Regions from separate parts of the Nocardiopsis sp. iso_40 genome, predicted to be linked through region 3. Evidence: predicted binding sites of a transcription regulator. Region 3 holds the regulator's gene; each other region holds the start of a gene.
What was found. Region 3 encodes HrcA, which represses chaperone genes, less so after heat shock. Its sites were predicted from a motif close to TTGGCACTCTCNNNNNGAGAGTGCCAA; they were not measured.
Positions count from the first base shown of each region.

Region 1: AC0VYD_RS03490 (FmdB family zinc ribbon protein) is a predicted target of HrcA. The motif match lies at 2,788-2,814, and genes of this name have one in related genera.
Region 2: groL (chaperonin GroEL) is a predicted target of HrcA. The motif match lies at 1,225-1,251, and genes of this name have one in related genera.

Region 1 is NZ_CM149666.1:801,313-805,654, forward strand. It holds gene AC0VYD_RS03475 (D-alanyl-D-alanine carboxypeptidase family protein) at 1-927, shown strand, start outside; gene mscL (large conductance mechanosensitive channel protein MscL) at 1,038-1,445, opposite strand; gene cpaB (Flp pilus assembly protein CpaB) at 1,524-2,180, opposite strand; gene AC0VYD_RS03490 (FmdB family zinc ribbon protein) at 2,377-2,769, opposite strand; gene AC0VYD_RS03495 (5-formyltetrahydrofolate cyclo-ligase) at 3,041-3,664, opposite strand; gene galU (UTP--glucose-1-phosphate uridylyltransferase GalU) at 3,836-4,342, shown strand, end outside.
Region 2 is NZ_CM149666.1:658,151-662,492, forward strand. It holds gene thrC (threonine synthase) at 1-549, shown strand, start outside; gene AC0VYD_RS02855 (ubiquitin-like small modifier protein 1) at 615-893, shown strand; gene groL (chaperonin GroEL) at 1,417-3,048, shown strand; gene zwf (glucose-6-phosphate dehydrogenase) at 3,158-4,342, opposite strand, start outside.
Region 3 is NZ_CM149666.1:4,307,120-4,311,461, reverse strand. It holds gene AC0VYD_RS18805 (DUF4870 domain-containing protein) at 1-141, opposite strand, end outside; gene AC0VYD_RS18800 (DUF3097 domain-containing protein) at 831-1,670, opposite strand; gene hrcA (heat-inducible transcriptional repressor HrcA) at 1,849-2,862, shown strand; gene dnaJ (molecular chaperone DnaJ) at 2,867-4,015, shown strand; gene AC0VYD_RS18785 (16S rRNA (uracil(1498)-N(3))-methyltransferase) at 4,012-4,342, shown strand, end outside.

The DNA of each region.
Region 1 (4,342 bases), 2.5 Mb from region 3:
CTGGACGAGCTCCGTGAGAACGCGGAGAACTCCGCCGAAGCCCTGGAGGAGGCGACCGACGAGTACGTCGAGCGTGAGAACGCCCTGGAGGAGGCGCAGGAGGAGTTGATCTCGACCCTCCACGACCTCCAGCAGATCGAGGGCGACCTCAGCGACATGCGCGAACCGCTCGCCCAGTTGGCCAGCAGCATGTACCAGCGGCCGGACGCGGGTGTCCTCGGCACCCTCGCGGCGGGTGAGCTTGACGACGACCTCCAGACGCAGGCCTACGCGGCCAAGCTGTCCGAGGACAACCAGGCGCTCATTCAGGAGGCCACCGACCTGCGTGAGGAACAGGTGGGGCTGGCCGGTGAGGCGCAGGAGCTCCAGACCTTCACCCAGCTCGAACAGGCCGAACTCGCCGCAGAGGTGACAGCGCTGCGCGAACAGTCCGAGGCGAGCATGAACGAGCTCACCGAGGAGTTGGAGGACCGGGGACTGGACCCCGAGGCCTATATGGCGGCCGCCGACTGCGACCCGAGCGCCGCCTCCAACGCGGACGGCTACCCCAACGGGCTGCTGCCCAAGGACGCCCTCTGCTCGCTCTACGACGACAAGTTCCTCAGGGCCGACGCCGCCGTCGACTTCCTCCAGTTGAACATGGAGTACGTCGAGGAGTTCGGCGAGAACATGTGCATCACCAGCGCCTACCGTGACCTGCCGAACCAGCACCGCGTCTACGCCGAGCAGCCGCCCGGGTTCGCCGCGGTCCCCGGGACCAGTAACCACGGTCTGGGCCAGGCGCTCGACCTCGGCTGCGGTATCCAGAACTTCCGCTCGGAACGGTGGAACTGGATGGAGACCCACGGCGCCAAGTACAACTGGATCCACCCGGCCTGGGCGAAGTCCAGCCCGTTCGAGCCCTGGCACTGGGAGTACGAGGGTTAGGGCGCGTTCACCGGACGCGCCCCGGGCCGACGGTACCGTCGGCCGAACCGTCAGGGCGGCCCCGCGGGGCCGCCCTCACGCGTGCGGGGCCGGACTCCCGGCCCTGTTTCCTAGACCGCGGCCTCCGGTGCGACCTCACTGGTGCAGTGGGCGCACTTGGTGGCCTTCTTGTTGATCTCGGTGCAGCAGTGGGGGCACGTGCGGGTGACGGCCTCCTCCGCCTTGGCGAACCTCAGCATCAGCTTGCCCATGGGCATGACCACGAAGAAGTAGAGGATCGCGGCGGTGATCAGGAACGAGATCAGGGCGTCCACGAAGGCGCCGTACAGGAACTGGCTGCCGTTGATCTCGAAGTAGAGGTCCGCGAAGCTGGGGACGCCGCCGAAGATGCCGAGGAGCGGGGTGACGAACCCCTCGGTGAACGCGGAGATGAGGGTGGCGAAGGCGGCGCCGATGACGACCGCTACGGCCAACTGCACCAGATTGCCCTGGAGCAGGAACTTCTTGAAGCCTTCCATGGAACTGCCCTACGTGTTCGTGGTTTCTGATGTGCCCGGTCGGGCGCCCCGACAGCTTTCACCACCTTTGGTCATCGGTCAACCGCGGATAGTGACGGACAGTCGTGAAGTGGCTGCGTGCCCGGCCAGTGCCCTCGCCTCCTCCGACGTGGCGGCGATGAGGATCAGCGCTCCCCGTTCCCCGCCCCCGTCGCTCTCGGAGGGCACCGCGAGCACCGGACGGTTCCCTACCACCTCGACCGCCGGACCAGCTCGGGAGGGCGGGCCGCCCGACCCGTCGTGGCCCGAGGCGGCCAGCACGTCCACCCGGCTGCCCGGGGAGAGCAGGCCGACCGCGCCCGGGTCGGCCACCCGGACCGGGACCGCCACCAGACCGGGCCCGTAGGGGCGTGCCGGAGGGTCGCTCAGACGTGCGTCGGTGAGTACCTCGCCCCGCCGCAGCGGCGCGTTCGGCGCGAGCCCGGTGGTCGGCTCCTCCGCTGCCAGCGCCCCGTCCGGAACGGAGCGGTCCGGTAGGGAGCGGACGGTGAGGTCCCCCTCCGACAGGGGCGCCGTGGCGTCGAGGTCGCGTGCGGCGACGAGGACGTCGGTACTCGGTTCGGGGGGAGGCCGTAGGACGAGGACGGCACTGATCGCTGCCAGGGCGGTCAGCGCCGCGGCGACGGCGCGCCGGTACCGGTCGAGCAGGCGGACCAGGCCGCGCCGGTGCCGGTAGAGGGGCGGGGTGTGGGCCATGCCCGTAACGCTAGGCCGGTCCGGGTCGCTCCGGTGGGTTGTCCACAGGGTGAATTCGCCGGCGGCCGGGGAAACCTGCCGGGGCCGCACCCCGGACGCCGCGCGGACCGGCCTCGCGGTCCGCTCCCGGGCGGAGGCGGCAAAAAGCGCCGCCGAGGGGTCTCGGCGGCGCGTCCGCGGTCAACGGTGCGGTGGCTCAGCTGCTGGTCGCGGCGGTGCTGCCGCTGGTGCTCTTGCTGCTGGAACTGTCGCTGCCACCGGTGGTGGAGGCCGCGGGGGTGCTGGAGCCGGAGTCCGAGGCGGACTTGGCGGAGTCGGTGGAGCCGCCGTCCCCGCCCTCGGTGCCGCCCTTGCTCTCCGCGCCGCCGTCGGCGGAGTTGGAGCCGGTCATGGCAGAGCTGTTCGTCGTGCTCTTCCCGCTGTCGGTGCGGTAGAAGCCCGAACCCTTGAAGACGATGCCGACCGCGGAGTACACCTTGCGCAGGCGTCCCTCGCACTCGGGGCAGACCGTCAGCGAATCGTCGCTGAAGCTCTGCACGACCTCCATCTGGGCGTCACACTCGGTGCACGCGTACTGGTACGTAGGCACTGTTCCGGGTCCTCCTTGCTGGCACTCACACCCGTTGACTGCTAAATAGTACGCGTTCGCCGAACACGGGCGCGACAGCCCCTCACCCGCTCCGCGCCGACCCCGGTGCTCCGGGAGGCCGACCGCACGGCGGGCCCGGTGCCCGGGAGGGGCGTCCGAGGCGGACGTACCGGTCGGGGTGTGGGGTCGCGGACCTCTTCGGGACACGACCGCCAGCAACAACGCTCCGGGTGGTCGGCTTAATCCCCGCTCCGGTCCCGCCGGAACCGGCTCACCCGGCGGACCAGACCGCCGCGCCGGGCTCGAACACGTGCAGTCCGCCGCCCGGGGTCACCACCGCGTCCACGGGACGGTCGTGCGGCTCCGTGGGCAGCTCCCCGACGAACTCCTCGTCGTGGACCACCGCGATCGCCGGGGTGCGCGGGCCCTTGTGGGCCAGGGCCCGGTCGTAGCAGCCCGCGCCGCGGCCCATCCGGTTCCCCCGCCGGTCCACGGCCAGCGCCGGGCAGACCACCGCGTCGGCGTGTTCCAGCGCCCGCGGCCCCTGCCGGCGCCCGACGGGTTCGACCAGGCCCCGCCCGGCCGGTGCGAGGCTGTCGGGACCGTCGAAGACCGCCCAGTCCAGGGAGCCGTCGGGGAGGAAGACGGGGAGGATGACGCGGGTGCCGCGTTTCCACAGCGCGTGCACGAGGGTGCGGGTGCCGGGTTCACCGCCGACGGAGTAGTAGCAGGCCACGGTTGCGCCCCCGGCCAGCCAGGGCAGTCCCAGGAGGGTTTCGCGGACCGCCGAGCCCGCCCGCTCCCGCTCGGGCGCGCTCCTGGCCCGCCGTGCGGTGAGCAGGCGCGCGCGCAGCTCGCGCTTGTCCGGTCGGCTCCGACCGTTCGGGGCACTCATGGGCCCAGTGTGGCACCCGGTCCGGTCCGCTCCGAAGGGGCACGGCCCTGCCCCGAGGGGGTGAACGCCCGGTTGCGTTTTGCACGCCTTCACCCGAAACGACGGGGACTTCTCGGCCATCGGACCGCGTTCGTCCGCGTAAGCCGCTTCGTCTGTCCTAAAGTGCCGTTCATGAGCGCAGACACCGACCAGACGCGACCCCGTAACCACTCCGCCCCCGTCACCAAGGCGGTCGTGCCCGCGGCGGGTCTGGGCACCCGATTCCTACCCGCGACCAAGGCCACGCCGAAGGAGATGCTGCCGATCGTGGACAAGCCCGCGATCCAGTACGTGGTGGAGGAGGCCGTCGCGTCCGGGCTCCGCGACGTCCTGATGATCACCGGGCGCAGCAAACGCTCCATCGAGGACCACTTCGACCGGGCGTACGAGCTGGAGGAGGCGCTCGCGGCCAAGGGCGAGGAGGGCAAGCTCAGGTCGGTCCGCGAGTCCAGCGAGCTCGCCCAGGTCCACTACGTCCGCCAGGGCGAGCCGCGGGGACTGGGACACGCGGTGCTGTGCGCCGAGGCGCACGTCGGCGACAACCCCTTCGCGGTCCTCCTCGGCGACGACCTCATCGAGTCCGCGGACCTGCTCCGCCGGATGATCGAGGTTCGGGAGAGGCACGGCGGCAGTGTGGTG
Region 2 (4,342 bases), 2.4 Mb from region 3:
GGCTGGCGCCTGCCCGAGCAGATCGTCATCCCGATCGCCTCCGGCTCCCAGCTCACCAAGATCGACAAGGGGTTCCAGGAGCTGATCAGGGTCGGCCTGGTCGAGGACCGCCCCTACAAGGTGTTCGGTGCGCAGGCCACCGGCTGCTCCCCGGTCGCCAGGGCCTGGGAGAACGGCCACGACGTGATCCAGCCGGTCAAGCCGGACACCATCGCCAAGTCCCTGGCGATCGGCAACCCCGCGGACGGCCCGTACGTGCTGGACATCGCCCAGCGCACCGGCGGCTCGGTCGAGCACGTGGGCGACGACGAGATCGTCGACGCCATCAAGCTCCTCGCCCGGACCGAGGGCGTCTTCGCCGAGACGGCGGGCGGCGTGACCACCGGCGTCCTGTGCAAGCTGGTGCGCGAGGGCAGGCTCGACCCCGAGGCCGAGACGGTCATCGTCAACACCGGTGACGGGCTCAAGACCCTCAACGCCGTCGACTCGGGCGTCACCGCCACGATCAAGCCGTCCCTGGACGCCTTCAAGGCCGAGGGCCTGGCCTGAACCGCCGCCCCGGGGCGAGCCCCGGCCGTATCCCGCCGCACCCACTTCCCAGGAGTACGAACACCATGAGCGCCAGCGTCCGCGTGCCGACCATCCTGCGCACCTACACCGACGACGCCTCCGAGGTCACCGCCGAGGGCGGCACCCTCGCCGAGATCCTCGACGACCTGGAGGCCAACCACCCGGGCATCCGCGCCCGCATCCTCGACGACAACGGCAAGGTCCGCCGCTTCGTCAACGTCTACGTCGGCGACGAGGACGTCCGCTTCGAGAAGGGCCTGCAGACCGAGGTCAAGGACGGTCAGCAGGTCTCGATCATCCCCGCGGTCGCCGGGGGCTGCTGATCGCACGAACCGTGTTGAGGGGGCGGGTGCCGACTGCACCCGCCCCCTCAACGTGTCCGGGGAGCCGCGACCGGGCCGGCTCTTCCGGCGCCGGCGGCGTGCGCGCGCTCCCTGCGCCGACCGAGCACCTGACCCCCGTCGCGCCTGCCCGGGGCCTTGACGGGGCCCGTGGGGTCGGTGGGGTCGGTGGGGCCTGTGGGTCCCACGGGGATCCCCTCGGATGCGCACCCAGGGTTCGTCATCTGTTCGCCGAACGCTCAAATCACCAGATAACAGGCTGTCCGTGCAGGTGGGAGGCGTGTCCGGGGGTAGGGAAATCGTGACCACATCGTTTGCACTCTCCATGGCCGAGTGCTAAAAAAGGGAGTGGTTAGCACTCACCTCTACCGAGTGCTAACCGGATCGAGGCTGCGAGACCGTGGCCCTCCGGCAGCAGGGTTGCCGGGTAGGACGCGGTCGTCCGTCGCGGGCGCACGCCTCGTCCCATCGCGTATCAGCCCGGTCACGGGAGGACAAGAACTCAATGGCAGCCAAACTGATCGCGTTCGACGAGGAGGCCCGTCGCGGCCTCGAGCGTGGCATGAACCAGCTCGCGGACGCCGTGAAGGTCACGCTCGGCCCGAAGGGTCGCAACGTCGTTCTGGAGAAGAAGTGGGGCGCCCCCACGATCACCAACGACGGTGTCTCCATCGCCAAGGAGATCGAGCTCGAGGACCCCTGGGAGAAGATCGGGGCCGAGCTGGTCAAGGAGGTCGCCAAGAAGACGGACGACGTCGCCGGTGACGGTACGACCACCGCCACCGTCCTGGCCCAGGCCCTCGTCCGCGAGGGTCTGCGCAACGTCGCCGCCGGCGCCAACCCGATCGGCCTCAAGCGCGGCATCGAGTCCGCCGTGGCCCGCATCAACGAGGAGCTCGGCAACCTCTCGAAGGACGTCGAGACCAAGGAGCAGATCGCCTCCACCGCCTCCATCTCCGCCGGTGACACCCAGATCGGTGAGACCATCGCCGAGGCGATGGACAAGGTCGGCAAGGAAGGCGTCATCACCGTCGAGGAGGGGCAGACCTTCGGGCTCGAGCTGGAGCTCGCCGAGGGCATGCGCTTCGACAAGGGCTACATCTCGCCCTACTTCGCCACCGACCTCGAGCGCATGGAGACGGTCCTCGAGGACCCCTACATCCTCATCGTCAACTCCAAGATCTCCAACAACAACGAGTTCCTGCCCGTTGTCGAGAAGGTCCTGCAGTCCGGCCGCCCGCTGATGGTCATCGCCGAGGACGTCGCCGACGGCGCCCTGCAGACCCTCGTGGTCAACAAGATCCGCGGCACCTTCAAGTCCGTCGCCGTCAAGGCCCCGGGCTTCGGTGACCGCCGCAAGGCCCAGCTCGGCGACATCGCCGTGCTGACCGGCGGCCAGGTCATCACCGAGGAGGTCGGCCTCAAGCTCGAGAACACCGAGCTGGAGCTGCTGGGCCGCGCCCGCAAGGTCGTCGTCACCAAGGACGAGACCACCATCGTCGACGGTGCCGGTGACGCCACCGCCATCGCCGGTCGCGTGAACGAGATCCGCAACGAGATCGAGCGCACCGACTCCGACTACGACCGTGAGAAGCTCCAGGAGCGTCTCGCGCGTCTGGCCGGCGGCGTGGCCGTCATCAAGGCCGGTGCCGCCACCGAGGTGGAGCTCAAGGAGCGCAAGCACCGCATCGAGGACGCCGTCCGCAACGCCAAGGCCGCGGTCGAGGAGGGCATCCTGCCCGGCGGTGGCGTCGCGCTGCTGCAGGCCAGCGTCCCCGCGTTCGAGAAGCTGGAGCTCGAGGGCGACGAGGCCATCGGCGCCGACATCGTGCGTCGCGCCATCGCCGAGCCGCTCAAGCAGATCGCGGTCAACGCCGGCCTCGAGGGCGGCGTCGTGGCGGACCGGGTCAAGAACCTGGAGCCCGGTTTCGGTCTCAACGCCGCCACCGGCGAGTACACCGACCTGTTCAAGGACGGCGTCATCGACCCGACCAAGGTCACCCGTTCCGCTCTGCAGAACGCGTCCTCCATCGCTGGTCTGTTCCTGACCACCGAGGCCGTCATCGCCGAGAAGCCGGAGAAGGCGGCGGCCCCGGCCGGCGACCCGACCGGTGGCATGGGCGGCATGGACTTCTAGCAGGTCCGTGACACCCGGGCCCTCGGGCCCGTAGGCGCATGAGGTCCGGATACGCGACCTCGCCCGCGACGACCGGGCGGTCCCCGCAGGGGGCCGCCCGGTTTCGCCGTTACCGGGCCCGGCCGCCCGGACGGACCTCGTCGGTCAGCGGATGCCAACCCCCGGAGCCGGGGAGCGCCTGCGCCGACTCCGGTCCGTGGGATCCGGGGGCGTAGGGTTCGGGCTCCGTCGCCAGGTCCACCACCGGATCGACGATCCGCCAGGACTCCTCCACCACGTCGAAGCGCACGAACTGCTCCGGGTCGCCGGTCAACGCCCCGTGCAGCACGTGGTCGTAGGCCTCCCGGCCCCGGCCGAGCTGGCGTCCGACGTCGGCGCCGAGCACCAGCCGTGCCGGGGAGCCGCTCTCCGCCCCCGGCTCGTTCAGCAGCATCTCCAAGGTCAGGCCCGCCCGCGGCTCCAGTTGGAACCGGACGAGGTTGGGCGGTCCCGGGTAGAGGTCGACGGCGGGCCGTTTGAACTCGGCCACCGCCTCCCAGGAGGTGAGCGGCATGTGTTTGCCGGAGCGCACGTAGAACGGCACCCCCGCCCAGCGCGGGTTGTCCACCCGCATGCGCAGCGCGAAGAAGGTCTCGGTGGTGGAGTCGGGCCGCACCCCTGCCGTGTCGAGGTAGCCGCGGTAGCGGCCGCGGACGGTGTCGGCCGGTTCGAGGGTGCGGACGGCGCGCAGCAGGCGCAGCTTCTCGTCCTTGAGCGCCGAGGCCCCGGTGGACACCGGGGCGTCCATGGTGAGCAGCGCGAAGAGCTGGAGCAGGTGGTTCTGGAACACGTCCCGGACCGCCCCGGTGGCGTCGTAGAACGAGCCCCGGTCCGCCACCCCGAAGTCCTCGGCCATGGTGATCTGCACGTTGTCGACGAACCCCCGGTTCCACACGGGCTCCAGCAGGGTGTTGCCGAACCGGGTCAGCGGGAGCCCGCGCACGGGCTCCTCTCCCAGGAAGTGGTCGACCAGGTACAGGTAGTCCGAGGAGAAGCAGGCCAGGAGTTCCCGGTGGAGTTCGCGCGCCGAGGCGAGGTCGTGGCCGAAGGGTTTCTCCACCACCAGGCGCGCGTCCCGGTTGAGCCCGGCCTCGGCCAGGGACCGGGCGACCGTCGTGAACAGGGCGGGGGGAACCGCGAGGTAGTGGGTGCTGTGGGAGTCCCCGCTCAGGGCCTCGCCCAGCTCGGCGTAGGTCCGGGGGTCGTTGAGGTCGCCCGTGACCATGGACATCCGGTCGGTCAGCCCCCGGAGGAC
Region 3 (4,342 bases):
CAGCATCGTGATCTGGAAGTTCGCCGCCTCGGAGGCGTGGTGGCGGACGAACGGGGACTGGTTGCGCTTGGCAAAGTAGATCGCCAGCGGCGGGAGCCAGCCGATGCAGGCGATGACGAAACCGGACAGGTGGGCCAGCATCGCGACCAGGACGTCGTTGCCCCCGTCCCGGGCGGCCTGCTGCGGCTGCCCGTAGGCCCCGGGTTGGTAGGGCTGCTGCGGGGGCTGGCCGGGCTGTCCCGGCTGTTGCGGCCCGAAGCCCGGCTGGCCGTAGGGCTGCTGCGCGTACTGCTGCCCGTAGGGCGGCTGGCCGCCGGTGGGCTGTCCGTAGCCGGGCTGGGTGCCGCCGGGGTGGCCGTAGGGCTGTTGCGGAGGCTGGCCGGGCTGTCCCGGCTGCGGCCCGTAACCCGGCTGGCCGTGGGGCTGCTGGGGCGGCTGGCCGTAGGGCTGCTGCGCGTACTGCTGCCCGTAGGGCGGCTGGTCGCCGGTGGGCTGTCCGTAGCCGGGCTGCGCGCCGCTGGACTGGCCGTAGGGCTGCTGCGGAGGCTGAGCGGGCTGCCCCGGCTGCTGGGACTGCTGCCCGTAACCCGGCTGGGGCTGCGGCCCCGGCTCCTGCGGCGGTTGCTGCCCCTGATCGTCGTCAGGGGACGGGGGGTTGGGCGGGGTCTCGCTCATGCTCTTCCTCGGCTCCGCTGTTGATGGGCGTGTGCTTGTGCTGCCCGGTCCACCGGGCCGTACCGACGACCGCGGAGGGCCGGAGGCCGGTGCTGTCCGGCGGAACCGGACCACCCTGGTCCGAGGCCCCGGCAGACGAAGCGGCGGGGCCAATCCTAGTGTTGCGGAGGGTGGGGGCCCGTGACGAAGTCGATGAGCTCCTCGACCCGCCCCAGCAACGACGGTTCGAGGTCTCCGTAGCCGCGGACCGAGCCCAGGATCCGGCGCCAGGCCTCACCCGTCTCCATCCGCCAGCCGAGGGCGTCCACGACCCCCTCCTTCCAGGGGAGGCCGCGCGGTACCTCGGGCCACGCCGTGATCCCCACCGCACCCGGACGCACCGCCTGCCACACGTCCACGAAGGGGTGCCCGACCACGAGCACGTCCCCGCCCCGCACCCGGTCCGCGATCCGGCTCTCCTTGGAACCCGGCACCAGGTGGTCCACCAGGACCCCCAGCCGGCGCCCCGGTCCCGGGGAGAACTCCTCCACCACCGCGGGAAGGTCGTCGACCCCCTCCAGGAACTCGACGGCCACACCCTCCACGCGCAGGTCGTGGCCCCAGACCTTCTCGACCAGTTCGGCGTCGTGCGCGCCCTCCACGTAGATCCGGCTCTCCCGGGCGGTGCGCGCCCGCGCGCCGGTCACAGCGATCGAGCCGGAGGCGCTGCGCAGCGGCCCCCCGGGCGCGGTGGCCGGGCGCACCAGCGTCACCGGCTCCCCGTCCACCAGGAAGGCGGCCGGGCCCAGGTCGAACACGCGGCGGCGGCCGCCCCGGTCCTCCAGGGTCACCGCGGCCTTGTCCCAGGACACCACGGCCCCGCAGAAACTCTCGTCGGCGTCCTCCACGACGAGGTCGCGGCTGAGGGGTATCTCGCGTACCGCGCCCCTCCTCGGACGCCGCCAGTCTCCCGCCAGAACGTCGCGGCCGTAGCGGCCGTTTCCCTTGGTAGCCACGGTGGTGCAGTCTACTGGCGAAAGGGGTGCGAACCCCCGTGGCCGGGTGGCGCACGCCGCCGCCCGTCAGGGAAGAGGAACCGGCCCCCGGCACGTTACTACCGACGGGTAGCAGTACGGGTTTGCGGTCGGGCATAGAATTAGCACTAAAGACCTTGGAGTGCCAGGAGGTGGCGAGTTGCTGGACGAGCGCAAGCTCGCGGTCCTGCGTGCCGTCGTAGAGGACTTCGTCAACACCAACGAACCGGTGGGTTCCCGGGCGCTGGCGGACCGGCACCCCCTCGGGGTCTCCCCGGCGACCATCCGCAACGACATGGTCGCCCTGGAGGAGGACGGGTACATCGCCCAGCCGCACACCAGTGCGGGGCGTGTGCCCACGGACAAGGGGTACCGGCTCTTCGTCGACCGGCTCTCCTCGGTCAAACCGCTCTCGGCGGCCGAGCGGCGCGCCATCGAGTCCTTCCTCGGCGGTGCCGTGGACCTCGATGAGATCGTCGCCCGCACGGTACGGCTGCTCGCGCAGCTCACCCGGCAGGTGGCGATCGTCCAGTACCCGTCGCTGACCCGGTCCTCGGTCCAGCACGTGGAACTCGTACCGCTCGGCGGCCAGCGCATCATGATGGTCGTCATCACCAACACCGGACGGGTCGAACAGCGCGTCATCGACGGGCTGGGATCGGTCAGCGAGAGCGTCGTCGACGACCTGCGCGCCATGCTCAACCGCGCCATCGCCGGAAAACACCTCGGCGACGTACCGGACGCGGTGGAGGACCTGCCCGCGCAGGTGGCCCCGGAGGACCGCCCGGTCGCGGTCGCGGTCCTGTCGGTTCTGCTGGAGAGCCTCGTCGAACGTCGCGAGGAGAAGATCGTCCTGGCGGGCACCGCCAACCTCGCGGCCGTCGACTTCGCAGCCAGCCTGCGTGACGTGCTCGAAGCACTGGAAGAGAACATGGTCCTCATCCGTTTGCTGGGTGAGGCGAAGGATCCCTCTATGCTCACCGTGCGCATCGGCGCGGAGAACTTCCACGAGGGCCTTCGGTCCACCTCCATCGTGTCGGCCGACTACGGTGTGGGAAACCAGTCGCTGGCCAAGATCGGTGTGGTGGGACCCACCCGTATGGACTACCCAGGGACAATGGGCGCCGTCCGTGCGGTGGCTCGGTATGTCGGACAGATTTTGGCAGGACAGTAACTCAGTGGCCAGAGACTATTACCAGGTTCTCGGGGTGCGTCGCGACGCGTCCAAGGACGAGATCAAAAAGGCGTACCGGCGGCTCGCGCGCGAGCTCCACCCGGACATCAACCCGGACCCCGCCACCCAGGATCGCTTCAAGGAGGTGACCCAGGCCTACGAGGTCCTCTCCGACGAGAGCAAGCGTCGGATGTTCGACATGGGTCACGACCCCTTCGCCCCCGGCGGCGGAGGAGGCGGTGGTGCCGGAGGGTTCGGCGGCGCGGGCGGATTCGCCTTCGACGACATCATGAACGCCTTCTTCGGCGGTGGTCAGCCCGGCGGCCGGGGGCCCCGGGAGAGGGTTCGGCGCGGACGCAGCATCAAGATCCGCATCGAACTCGACCTCGTCGAGACCGCCTTCGGTGTCAGCAAGGAGATCACCTTCCCGACCGCCATCCTGTGCGAGACCTGCCAGGGTGAGGGCACGGCGGCCGGTTCGCACCGGACCACCTGCGAGATGTGCCACGGCCAGGGCGAGGTGTCCCAGGTCACGCGTTCCTTCCTGGGGCAGGTCATGACCTCGCGCCCCTGCCCGCAGTGCTCGGGCCAGGGCTCGGTCATCACCAACCCCTGCGGCGACTGCGCGGGCGAGGGCCGGGTGCGCGAGAAGGTCACCCGCACCGTCAAGATCCCCGCCGGGGTCGACGACGGCACCCGCATCCAGCTCGCGGGCGAGGGAGAGGTCGGTCCCAACGGCGGACCGCGCGGCGACATCATCCTCGAAGTCGTACAGAAGGCCCACCCGACCTTCGAGCGCCGCGGCGACGACCTGCACTGCACCATCACCGTGCCGATGACGGCGGCGGCGCTCGGCGCATCTTTCTCCTTCGACACCCTTGACGGCACCGAGAACATCGACCTGCGTCCGGGCACCAACTCGGGCCACGTCATCACGCTGCCGGGCAAGGGCGTCACCCACCTCGACGGCGGCGGCCGGGGCGACCTGCGCATCCGTGTGGACGTGGAGACCCCGAGCAGGCTGGACGAGGAGCAGGAGGCCCTGCTGCGCAAGTTCGCGGAGCTGCGCGGAGAGGACCAGAACCCGGGCCGGTTCAGCCCCGGGCACGGCGGTTTCTTCTCCAAGATCCGCGATGCCTTCGGAGCCAAGTGACCCCGCCGGTCTTCCTGGCCGACACCGCGGAGCTGGCGGGTGACCGGATCCGGCTGGCGGGCCCCGAGGGCCGCCACGCGGTGGCGGTCCGGCGGATCCAGGCGGGCGAGACCGTCGACCTGTCCGACGGCCTCGGCCTGCGCGTGCGCTGCGAGGTGGCCGAGGTCGTCGGCCGGGACACCCTCGTGTGCCGTGCCGTCCAGCGCCGGAGCGAACCCGAGCCGCAGCCGCGGATCACCGTGGTGCAGGCCCTGCCCAAACGGGACAGGGGCGAACTCGCGGTCGAGATGATGACCGAGGCCGGGGTCGACGCCGTCGTCCCCTGGG